2 regions of the Allosphingosinicella flava genome follow, and region 1 is predicted to be linked to the other one. Evidence: riboswitches for the same ligand, from Rfam matches in the RefSeq annotation. Region 1 holds a riboswitch; the other holds the start of a gene.
The links. Region 1 has a riboswitch for cobalamin ahead of IC614_RS03730 (ABC transporter substrate-binding protein). Riboswitches for the same ligand answer to the same signal wherever they lie in the genome.
Positions count from the first base shown of each region.

Region 2: it holds a riboswitch for cobalamin, as region 1 does, so the genes downstream of both, IC614_RS11030 (TonB-dependent receptor plug domain-containing protein) here and IC614_RS03730 (ABC transporter substrate-binding protein) in region 1, are expected to answer to the same signal.

Region 1 covers NZ_CP065592.1:706,444-712,196, forward strand. Annotated here, with positions in the region: gene IC614_RS03710 (acyl-CoA dehydrogenase) at 1-73, shown strand, start outside; gene IC614_RS03715 (CaiB/BaiF CoA transferase family protein) at 203-1,312, shown strand; gene IC614_RS03720 (GNAT family N-acetyltransferase) at 1,422-1,946, opposite strand; gene rpmE (50S ribosomal protein L31) at 1,964-2,194, opposite strand; cobalamin riboswitch at 2,292-2,427, shown strand; gene IC614_RS03730 (ABC transporter substrate-binding protein) at 2,534-3,301, shown strand; gene IC614_RS03735 (FecCD family ABC transporter permease) at 3,298-4,263, shown strand; gene IC614_RS03740 (ABC transporter ATP-binding protein) at 4,260-4,961, shown strand; gene fabZ (3-hydroxyacyl-ACP dehydratase FabZ) at 5,157-5,636, opposite strand; gene IC614_RS03750 (OmpH family outer membrane protein) at 5,633-5,753, opposite strand, start outside.
Region 2 covers NZ_CP065592.1:2,161,680-2,167,432, reverse strand. Annotated here, with positions in the region: gene IC614_RS11040 (ABC transporter substrate-binding protein) at 1-455, opposite strand, end outside; gene IC614_RS11035 (hypothetical protein) at 455-868, opposite strand; gene IC614_RS11030 (TonB-dependent receptor plug domain-containing protein) at 1,006-2,916, opposite strand; cobalamin riboswitch at 3,091-3,330, opposite strand; tRNA gene IC614_RS11025 (tRNA-Thr) at 3,484-3,559, opposite strand; gene IC614_RS11020 (hypothetical protein) at 3,690-4,292, shown strand; gene IC614_RS11015 (NAD-glutamate dehydrogenase) at 4,428-5,753, shown strand, end outside.

The sequences.
Region 1 (5,753 bases):
TACCTATGAGGGCACGCACGATGTGCATGCGCTGATCCTCGGCCGCGCGATTACGGGCATTTCGGCGTTTTGAATTCAACCACCCGGTCGTCACTTCAGCGAAAGCTGGAGTCTGGACCATGGCCGAGCGCCTCTGCGGATGGCAGCACCGCCTAGACTCCAGCTTTCGCTGGAGTGGCGAGGAAAGATAAAGGGCAAGCGAATGGACAAGCCACTCCAGGGCCTGAAAATTGTCGAGCTCGCCCGCATCCTCGCGGGGCCCTGGGCGGGGCAGCTGCTCGCCGATCTTGGCGCGGAGGTGGTGAAGGTCGAGCGGCCGGGATCGGGCGATGACACGCGCGGCTGGGGCCCGCCCTTCGCGGCGGACGGCAGTGCGGCCTATTTCCATGGCTGCAATCGGGGCAAATCGTCGGTGGCGATCGACCTGGAGACGAAGGACGGCCAGGCGCGGGTCAAGGCTTTGGCGGCCGAAGCGGACATTCTGATCGAGAATTTCAAGGTCGGCGGCCTCGCCAAATACGGCCTCGACTTCGCGACCCTGTCGAAGGCGAACCCGCGCCTCATCTATTGTTCGATCACCGGCTTCGGGCAGACCGGCCCCTATGCCGCGCGGGCGGGCTATGACTTCATGATCCAGGGCATGGGCGGGATCATGAGCCTGACCGGCGAAGCGGACAGGGAACCGCAGAAGATCGGGGTCGCGTTCGCGGACATCTTCACCGGGGTTTATGCCGCCAATGCAATCCTTGCCGCGGTGATCGGGCGGGAGAAGACGGGCCAGGGGTGCCATATCGACATGGCTTTGCTCGATACGCAGGTCGCGGTGCTGGCCAATCAGGCGATGAATTATCTGGTGTCGGGCGATGTGCCGCACCGCATGGGCAACGCGCATCCCAATATCGCGCCCTACCAGACCTTCGCGGTAGCGGATGGGCACGTGATCGTCGCGGTTGGCAATGACGGGCAGTTCGCGAAATTGTGCGGGATTTTGGGGCTGGCGGCGCTTCCGGGGGATGCGCGGTTCCGGAGCAATGCCGATCGGGTGAGCAATCGGGAGGCTTTGGTGGCTGCACTCTCCCCTGCCCTTGCGCTGCGGCGGAAGGACGAGGTGCTGACGGCGCTGGCGGCGGCGGGGGTGGCTGCGGGGCCGATCAACGATGTTGGAGAGGTGTTTGCCGATCCGCAGGTCGTGGCGCGGGGGATGCGGATCGACGTGGATGGGATGCCGGGGGTGGCTTCGCCGATCGTGATCGATGGGAAACGGCAGGTTTCCGGGACGGGGAGTCCGGGGTTGGGATCAAACTCGATCTAACCCCTCCCCCTTGATGGGGGAGGCCGGGTGGGGTGATCTACGGCGTAGAGCTCCTTCCTTCCGGAAACATCACCCCCACCCCAACCCTCCCCCATTAAGGGGGAAGGAATTAAGAACGAGCGGGTCTGCGGAAGAGGAGGATTGGATCCTCGCGGTAGGTCGCGTCGGACCGCTCCGTAAAGCCGAGGCGTTCGGCGACGCGGATCGAAGGGGTGTTGGCGGGGTCGATAATGGCGACGATATCCTGTCCGCGCAGGTTTTCGTCCGCCCAGGCCATCGCCGCAGTGGTGGATTCGGCGGCATAGCCCTGACCGTGTGTGTGGACGGCGAAAACCCAGCCCATTTCGGGCAAGCCTTCGATGCTCGGGTTCATGTCGCGCTTGAAGTCCGCGAAGCCGACCTGGCCGATCATTTCGCCATCGGACTTCCGCTCCACGGCCCAATAGCCGTAGCCCAGGAAATCCCAGAGCGCGAAATTGGCGAGGAGCTTGCGCCATGCTTCCTCGCGCGACGCGGTCCTGCCGCCAATGAAGCGGACGAATTCGGGATCGGCGAGCATCGCCGCCATGGCCGGCAGGTCGCCGGGCCGGTTTTCCCGCAGGATGAGGCGCGCGGTTTCGAGGACCGGAACCACGCGCCCCCGCTTATCCCTTACTTCTTGCCGAGCGTGAGGCCGCCGAAGCGCTTGTTGAAGCGCGCGACCTGGCCACCCGAATCGAGCATCTTGCCGGTGCCGCCGGTCCAGGCCGGATGGGCGGTGGGATCGATGTCGAGCTGCAGCGTGTCGCCTTCCTTGCCCCAGGTGGAGCGGGTTTCGAACACGGTGCCGTCGGTCATCTGCACCTTGATCATGTGATAATCGGGATGGGTATCGGCCTTCATGCGTATTTCCTGAAATGCGGCTGGTTCCGACCAGCCCGTGGAAGTCGCCCGCGCCTCTACAGGCTCCTCCCTGAATTGACAAGCGGCGGCGGCGTGATAGCAGGGCGGCGGTGAAGGTGCCCTTGCAAAAGGGTGAAAAGGGAAGCCGGGGAACGTCCGGCGCTGTGCCCGCAACTGTGAACGCCCCGGCATCGGGGCAAAGCCAGGAGACCTGCCTTCCCATGTCGTCCGCATCGGGCCGGGTCCAGCCATGATGCGCGGCACTCCCGCTTGCGGAGTTCCTTCGAGACGGCGAACGATGTCGCGTGGAGGAAGAGGATGCGGGTGCGGAGGGGAGTGATGCTGATCGCGGCGGCGCTCGCCTCGCCCGCTTTCTCCGCCCCGGCGCACGTGGCCTCGCTCAACCTCTGCACGGACGAACTGGTGATGGCGCTGGCCGATCCGGGGCAGATTGTCTCCTTATCCTATCTTTCCCGCAATCCGCACGAGACGCCTTATTGGCGGCAGGCGCGCCGTTATGCATCCAACGACGGCAGCCTGCTGTCGGTCGTGCGCGCGCGGCCGGACATCGTCTTCAGCATGGGCGGCGGCGGGCGCGATACGGAAAGGCTCGCCAAGCGGATCGGGGCGCGGCTGGTGGCGATACCCTATATGATGTCGCTGAGCGACCTCAAGGCGGGCATCGGGACGGTGGCCGCAGCGCTGGAGCGGCCCCAAGCCGGATCGGCCTTGACCCGGCGGATCGCGGCCTTGGAGCGGACGGCGCCCAAGACGGCGCAGGACGCGATCTGGATGGGCGGCAAGGGGCTGTCCCTGCCCGCCGCGGGCCTCGGCGCGGACTGGATGCGGCTGGCGGGCCTCAAGCAGCGCGCGTTGCAGGGCGATCGGGTGACGCTGGAGCAATTGCTGGCGCGGCCGCCCGCGATCCTGCTGCGCAGCGCCTATCGGAGCGCGCAATATTCGGGCGACCAGAGCTGGCTCTCCCATCCGCTCGCGCGGCGGGCGGGGAAGGCGAAGACCCTGACGACCGACGGACGGCGCTGGACCTGCATGGGGCCGAGCCTCGTTCCCGAGATCGAGCGCATCCGCCGGGCGGTATCGGCATGACGCGGCGGCTTATCCTCCTCGCCCTTCTGGCGGCCTTCTTCTTTCTGCTGTCCATCGCCTTGCCCTGGGACATCGTCGCGAGCCTGATCGCCGAGGATCGCGGCCTTGCGGTTTCTCTGGTCGTGGAGTTGCGGCTCCCCCGCGCCTTGCTCGCCTTGATCTACGGCGCCGTGCTGGCCGCATCGGGGGCGGCGATCCAGGCCCTGTTCGCCAACCCCCTCGCCTCGCCCGATCTGACCGGGGCCAGCAGCGGCGCGGCGTTCGGGGCGGTCGTGACCGCCTATCTGATTGGCCTCACCGCGCCCATCGCCATTTCCCTGGGCGCCGTGGCCGGAGCGCTGGCGGCGCTCGCGGCGCTGCTCCTTCTCGCCGGGCCCCGCGCCGAGACGGCGACAGTGCTGCTGGCGGGACTTGCGATCAGCGCTCTCACCGGAGCGGCAACCACGCTCGCTCTGGCGCTCGCCCCCTCCCCCTTCGCCTTTTACGACGCTTACGACTGGCTGATGGGTTCGGTCGTCGACCGCAGCCTGGCGCAGGCGGCCTTCGCGGCGGTGCCGGGCCTTTTGACCATCGCCTTGCTCACCCGCTTGTCCGGGCCGCTCGACGCGCTGGCATTGGGCGAGGAGGTCGCGCAGTCGCTGGGGCACGACATCCAGCGGCTGCGCGTCGTGACGATCAGCCTTGCCGCGATCGGCGTCGGCGCCTGCGTGGCGGTGTGCGGCGCGGTGGGCTTCGTGGGGCTGGTCGGGCCATTCTTCGCGCGCAAGCTGGTGGCGGGGCATCCGGGGCGAGCCATCCTCCCCTCGGCGCTGATCGGCGGTACGCTCCTCCTCGGCGCGGACCTGTTCACGCGGCTGGCGCCGATGGGGCGGACCCTGCCGCTCGGTGTGGTGACGGCGATCCTGGGCGCCCCCTTCTTCCTCGCGCTCGTTCTCCACATGCGCTGGAGGCTGGCGCGATGATCCTCACAGCACGCACGGTTGCGCTTGCGGGGCGGCTCGAGCCGACCGATTTCCAATTGGAAGCGGGCAAGATCACCTGCCTGATCGGGCCCAATGGCAGCGGCAAGACCAGCCTGCTCCACGCCCTCGCGCGGATCGGAAAACCCGCCGGGACGGTAGAAGTCGGCGGGAAGGATGTCGACAGGCTGGCCCCGGAGCAACGGGCACGGGCGCTCACTTATCTGCCCGCGTCGCGCGATATCGCCTGGCCGCTGCTTGCCCGCGACGTGGTCATGCTCGGCGCGGCGGGCGCGGGCGGCGGCGACCGGGAAGCCTTGTTCGCTTCGCTCGGCATGGCGGAACTCGCGGACCGGCGGATGGACCGGCTTTCGACGGGGGAACGGGCGCGCGTGCTGCTGGCCCGGGCGCTGGTCGCGCGGCCGAACGTGCTGTTGCTCGACGAACCGACGGCGAACCTCGATCCGCTGTGGAAGATCCGGATGATGGAGCGGCTGAGCGACGAAGCTGGTATCGGCAAGCGCGCGGTCATGATCGCGGTGCACGATCTGGACATGGCGGCGGCGCATGCGGACCGGCTGATCGTGATGCAGGGGGGCCGGATCGTCGCGGACGGCGATCCGGACCTTGTTTTGGACGATCCGGTCATCCCCGCCGTGTTCGGCGTAAAGCGGACAGAGGCAGGTTGGGAAATGGCTTGAGGTCTATCGGCGCTCAGCGTTCATGCCTCGGGGATCCTGCTGTCCCAAACCGTCAATTCCGGCGAAAGCTGGTCCGGCGAAAGCTGGAATCCAGGTGGCGCCAAGCGGATGGGCCAGATTCCAGCTTTCGCTGGAATGACGATGAGGAGAGCCTGGAATGACGATGGCGGGGAATCGGGCGAAGGCCCGCCGCGCCTAGGCGGCGGGCGGGTCGGCGATCATCGCGGTGAAATTGGCCTCGGCGGCGACCTTGCCGTCGACGAGCGCACGCCCTGCGAACTTGCAGACGCTGGTGCGCTTCTGGACGAATTCGACCTCCAGGCGGAGAAGGCAGCCCGGCTCGACCGGGGTGCGAAACTTCGCGCCGTCGATCGCCATGAAGTAGACGAGCTTGCCCGAGCCCGCGAGGCCGAGCGATTCGACGGCGAGGACGCCCGCGGCCTGCGCCAGCGCCTCGACGATCAGCACGCCCGGCATGATCGGACGGCCCGGAAAGTGGCCGTTGAAGAAATCTTCGTTGATCGTCACCGCCTTGATCGCCGCGATCGACCGGTCGGGAATGATCTCCTCGACCCGGTCGACCAACAGCATCGGGTAGCGGTGCGGCAGCGCCGCCATCACCCGCCGGATGTCCAGCGGGCCGATGGATGCGCCGTCATTCACCTCGGCGCTCACCGGCCGGTGGGCTGGGCCGGGGCGGGTTGCTGCGGCAGCGGCGTCACGCTGACGCTCGGCAGCTGCTGGTTGAGCTGCGCGAGAACGTCGTTGGTGACGTCGAGCGATGGCGAGGAG
Region 2 (5,753 bases), 970 kb from region 1:
AGGCCGTCGATTACCTCCTCGCCATCCGTGCCCAGCGCGACGGCGACATTGCGGAAATCCTGCCACACATCGGCCAGATCGTCGGGCGCGGTCGAGACGAGGATCGGCTTCGTCCCCACCCAGCTGTCGAGCGCGGCCTGAAGATCGTCGGGAGTCACCGCGCAGACCGCGCACTGCGTCTGGGTCAGGATCACGTCGGGCTTCAGCGCCTTCAAAAGATCGGCGTCGACTTCGTATAGGGACAAGCCCTGCTCGACGATCGACTGGACGCGGCGGTCGATCTCGATGGAGCGCAGCCTTTTCTCCAGTTTGGTCGCCGTGCAGACCGGCAGGTCTTGTACGAAGGCCGGAAAGTCGCATTCGTGCGACCGGCCGACCAGATTGCCGCCAAAGCCGAGCGCCACCGCGATTTCGGTGGCGCTCGGCAGAAGCGAGACGATGCGCGGTCTCGCCATCAGGCGAGGCGGAAAGCCGGAAGGCTTCCGAAACGCCCCGGCGCCGTTCGGCGGAGGAGAGCGTAGAAAGCTAATAGCCCCGCCAGCCAAAGCCCCTCATTGACCGCGATCTGAAGGACGATGCGTGGCGCGAACGTCTCCGTGCCACCGATGGTTAGGGCAAGCGCAAAGAGCGAGGTTTCGTAAACGATGAAGCCAAGCCCGGATGCCGCCGCCACCCGTGCCGGAGAAATGCCGGCGCCGGTCAGGCCAGCCCGCCGCGCCACCACCAAGGCGGCAAGGCTTCCCGCGCCCAATGCGACCCCAAACGCCAGCGCATAGGGTGTCCAGGGATAGCCGAGGAGGCCGAAGCCCAATATCTGATTGGTCGCCCAAACGCCCAATACCGCCATGACGGCGGGACCGCGCCGCATTGTCGCGCCGCGACCACCGCGATGGCGACAAATGGCATCATGCAGGCTGCAGCCAGGCTGCCAGCCACTGCTGTGGCGGCGAGAATGAAGGCCCACAGGGTTTCGGATTTGCCGCGATCGGTCATGGCTAGCCTCCCTCAGAAACCGGCCCGAACGCCGAGATAGGCCGCGCGGCCCGGCGTGCGGTAGCTGAACACGTCCTCGTAATCGGCGTCGAACACATTCTCGATGCGGCCGAACAGGCTCCAGCGATCGCTCACGCGATAGTCGGCCGCCAGATTGACGAGGACGTAATCGTCGAGCTTGACCAGGGTCGCGGGAAAGGTCCGGAAATCGCTTTCGTCCGCGGCGCCGTTATAGCGCGCCGTCGCGGTGATGCCCATCCGGTCGTCCAGCCCCTGCCAGCGCACATTCGCGCTCGCGATATGCTTGGGACGGCGGATTTCGCGCGCGCCATTTTCCTTGGCATCCGTATAGGTGTAGGCAAGGTCCACGCGCCACGCCGGGGAGAGGCGGGCATTGGCGAACAGTTCCACGCTCTTCTGGGTCGACTTCGTATCGCGATTGTCCGGAGTCGCTTCGAACGTGGCCGAATAGAGGACGTAGATTTCGTCCTTCAGCGTCGCATCGAAATAGGTCGCCCCAAGGCGGATCGCTCCGGACCTGAGCACGAAATCCGCCCCGATTTCCCATCCTTCCGATTTTTCCGGCTTCAGGTCCGGATTGCCGATAAAGGTGCCAAAATTGCTAGCGAACAATTCATAGAGGGTCGGATTCTTAATTCCGGTGCCAGCCGCTGCGCGCAGATACAGGCCTTCCGCAGCGCGGACGCTGCCCCGCAGGCGCCAGGTGGTCGCGTCACTGAAATGATCGTTATCGTCATGACGCAGGGATGCGCCGAATCCGATCCGGTCTCCGTCGCTCAGGTCATAGAGCCCGACCAGACCGATATTGCCGATCTGACGGTTCAGGTTGCCCGGGCCCGCCGGACCGCTCACCGGGACGTTCTGGAAAGACTCCCTTTCAAGGTCGACGGCGGCGGTCAGGACATGACGGACGTCGCCGCTGCCGAAGCGGAACCGGCTGTCATACGATCCTTTGATGCGGCCGCCCTTGGTCGAAAAGGTGGGACCATCGCCGTCGCGATCTTCACGACGCGTATCGTTGAACTGGGCGGTCAGGCCGTGGGTCCAGCGTCCGTCCAGCATATCGAATTCGCCGCCGACAAGGCCGTACCAGGCGCGGTTGGTATATTCGTCGTCCGTGTCGATGATGAGGCCATAGGTCGGGGATGCGAAATCCCCATCTTCCCTATTCACTTCCGCGTCGGTCCGAGCGTAGCGGAGCACCGCCTTCAGCCGCAGATCGGGCGTGGCCGTGTAAGCGAGCTTGGTGGAAAGCGCGGTCGATGCCGCATCCAGATCGCGCGTGCCGTTCCGCGCCGAGGGCGTGCCGTCCGTGACGTCGAATGCTCCCTGGACGACATAATCGAGCCCGCCAGCTACGCCGCCGGCGCGCGCCGCCCCGCCGACCGAGCCGAACGTGCCGCCTTCCAGGCGGCCCCGCACGCCCGGCGCCTCCGCGCCGCTCGCCGTGATATAGTGAACGACGCCGCCGATGGCGTCCGATCCGTAAAGCGCGCTCTGCTGCCCGCGCAGGATTTCGATGCGCGCGGCTTCATCGGCGATCAGGGTCGCGAAATCGAGTTCGCCGCCGCGATAGGGATCAGCGGCCTCGATGCCATCGATCAGGATGAGCGTATGGTTCGCCTCGCCGCCGCGCAAGCGGATCTGCGTGAGGCCGCCGACCGCGCCCGACCGGCTGACCGACACGCCGGGCACATCGCGCAGCACGTCGGAAATCTGGCGCACCTGGCGGTCCTGCAGCGCCTCTGCGTCGATGACGGTGACGGAACCGCCATAAGTGTTGCGTTCAATCCCGTCGCCGCTCCGCGTGGCGGTAACGATGATCTCCCCATCGTCCGCGAAGGCCGGCGCAGCAGCGAGAAACGCCGCGATCGCGGCGGTGGAAACATAGACAATCTTCATCGAGACATCCCCAAACGTCCGTGCGACATCGGCAGGGAGCATCCGTGCATCATGCACAGCCGGTCGCCCCGGCGAACGGACGAAAGGCCCGCCGGTCGTCCGGTGCGGCCCCCGCCGCACTCATTCGTCGCTCGAACGAGAAGTCCCGTGCCCCGGCCAATCCCTGAGCCAAAGCGAGAGCGACACGCGCCGGTCGGTCTCCTGGCTCACGGGTCATCGCATCGCGCACGCCTTCCCGGGGACATCGCCCCAGTGGCAGCAGCCTTCCTCTTCAGGAATCCGCAGGCGCACGATGCTCGCCGCTCACAGTTACAGGGATAGCCTCAGATCGGGCGGCTGGCGCCCTCCTGCGTTCCCGGTACCGGCACGTCTAACCGGCAAGGATCGTGTCCCGCCGGCGCGCCCTTCCTAGAACCTCCACCTCCGGTTGCCAAGGGCACAGCCGCATCAGCTTTTCAAAGAAGCCCGCGACTTCGCCTTCCTCATCTCCGGTATGCCCGCCAAGGCGTGATGAGCTATGCAGCCATTATTGAAGGCGCGGCTCAACTGACGTCAATTTTCAGGAAGTGGTGCCGCTTAGGTGACTCGAACACCTGACCCCATCATTACGAATGATGTGCTCTACCAGCTGAGCTAAAGCGGCATTTCCATATTCGGAAGCGCGCGCTCTATCAGCGGCTGCGGGCAAAGACAAGCATCCTCAAGAGGCTGCGGTTACCCTTTCTAAACCCCCCGCCTGTAAAGCCGCCGCAGACCAGTCGTGGGGTGGGCAAATGGACGCATTATTGACGTTCGAGGAAGAATGGCTTCCCGTCGATGAAGCGGAGGCAAGCGGCGGGATTGACGCGCTGCTGGGCGGCGGCATGGACGAACGGCGGTTGCACCTGCGCGCGCATGAGCGCTGGGTTTCCGCGCGCGGCGGCCAAGGCTGCCCGACGCTCGCCAGCTTGCTCGGTGAGCGCTCCGACGAATTCGCGCCTTACAGCCTGATCCTCGATTTCTGCGACGGCGCCGATGCGCCGGTGCTGCGTTATGTTGGGAAAAAACTGAGCCATGCCTTCGGTATCACGGGCGAGCCTCTGCTCGCGCGCCTTGCCGCTCATTATGCGCTGATCGTCGAAAGCGAAACGCCGGTCGGCTTCGAGGCGGAACTGGCCAACGGCAAGGGCGGATCAACCCTCTATCGCGGCATATTGATGCCGATCGCCGACGGCGAAGGCCGGGTGACGGCACTCTATGGAGTCATCAATTCCAAGGAGGTCGCGGACAATGCGGCGACCATCACCTTGGCATTGGAAATCGACCAGGCGATGAACGGCGGCAGCCGGTTCGCGGCCGAGGAAGTGTGGGCAGCCCAGCCCTTTCAGCATGCCTGACGGCCTGCGCCCGGCCTGAATATTTCGCTTCTTTTCCCGGCGCGTCGCCTTGCCCCGTCCAGCATCGCAGGGCTATAGGCGCGAGCGACAAAGCGCATGGCGGCGAAATGCCGTGCGCGCCTGGAGCGGACCTGTATGACGTCGAACAGCAAGGGCGCGGACAAAGCCGTCGACCCGTCGATCCTCAATGCCTTCCAGGCCGCGCTGGTGGATGGCGCGCTTCCCGGTGAGGTCAGCGGCCTGGACGGGGAAGCCGTCGAGGACGCCGCCGCTTTCGTCGCCGCCGCTGCGTCGCGCCGCCCCCCCGGCGCCGCCCTCGTCAACCTGGAATCGCTCGGCGGCGAAGTGGGGCAGCGGCGGATGCGCATCGTCATCGTTAACGACGATATGCCGTTCCTCGTCGATTCCGTGGCCGCGGCGATTGCAGCCCGCGGGCTGATCGTCCACCGCCTGCTCCATCCCGTCGTCTGCGTCGAACGCGACGAAGAGGGTCTGCTCACCAGCGTCGAGCCGTTCTGCGAGGACAAGCACCGGCGCGAGTCCGTTATGTATCTGGAAACGGACCGCACCGACGCGCGCGGACGCCGCGATCTCGTCGCCGACCTGCACCGCGTGCTTGCCGACGTGCGGGCGGCGGTGAGCGACTGGCAGAAGCTGCAGGATCGGATGCGGGGCGATGCCGAAGCCCTGTCCGACGAGGAAGGTGCCGCCCTTCTCCACTGGTTCGCGGACGGCGCCTTCACCCTCCTTGCCTATCAGGTCGAGCATTGCGGCCGGGAGCCGTCCGGCCAGCTCGGCCTTGCCGCATTGCCTGGCGCCGACCTGTGGGACAGCCAGAGCTGCGCCGCCGCCATCGCCTATTTCGAAAATGGCGGAACGGCGCCGCTGATCGCCAAGGCGGACCGCATCTCACCGGTTCACCGCCGCGTGCCGCTGGACCTCGTCATCCTGCCAGTCCGCGAGGGTGGCCAGATCGCCGCGATCGGCGTGCATGCGGGCCTTTGGACCAGCCAGGCGCTGCGCGCGCCGTCCGAACAAGTGCCAGTGCTGCGCCGCCGTCTCGACAGGCTGGAGCAGGAATTCGGCTTCGATCCGAAGGGACATGCCGGCAAGGCATTGCGCCATGCCGTCGCTTCGCTGCCGCGGGATCTGCTGGTCAGCCTGCGCTTCGACGCGGTAAAAGAATTGATTGCGACCGCGATGTCGCTCGCCGACCGGCCGCGCCCGATCATGCTTCTCCTCCAAAGCATCCTCAAGGGCCATCTCTTCGCCTTCGTCTGGCTCCCGCGCGAGGAATTGTCGACGGCGCGGCGCAACGCCATCGGCCGCATGATCGAGCAGGCAGCGAGCGGTACGATTTCGAGCTGGTCGGTCGAACTGGGCGACGGCGATCTCGCCCTCATCCGCTATACGCTCGATGTCGACATGGGATCGGCGATGCCGGACGCCGCCGCGCTCGAC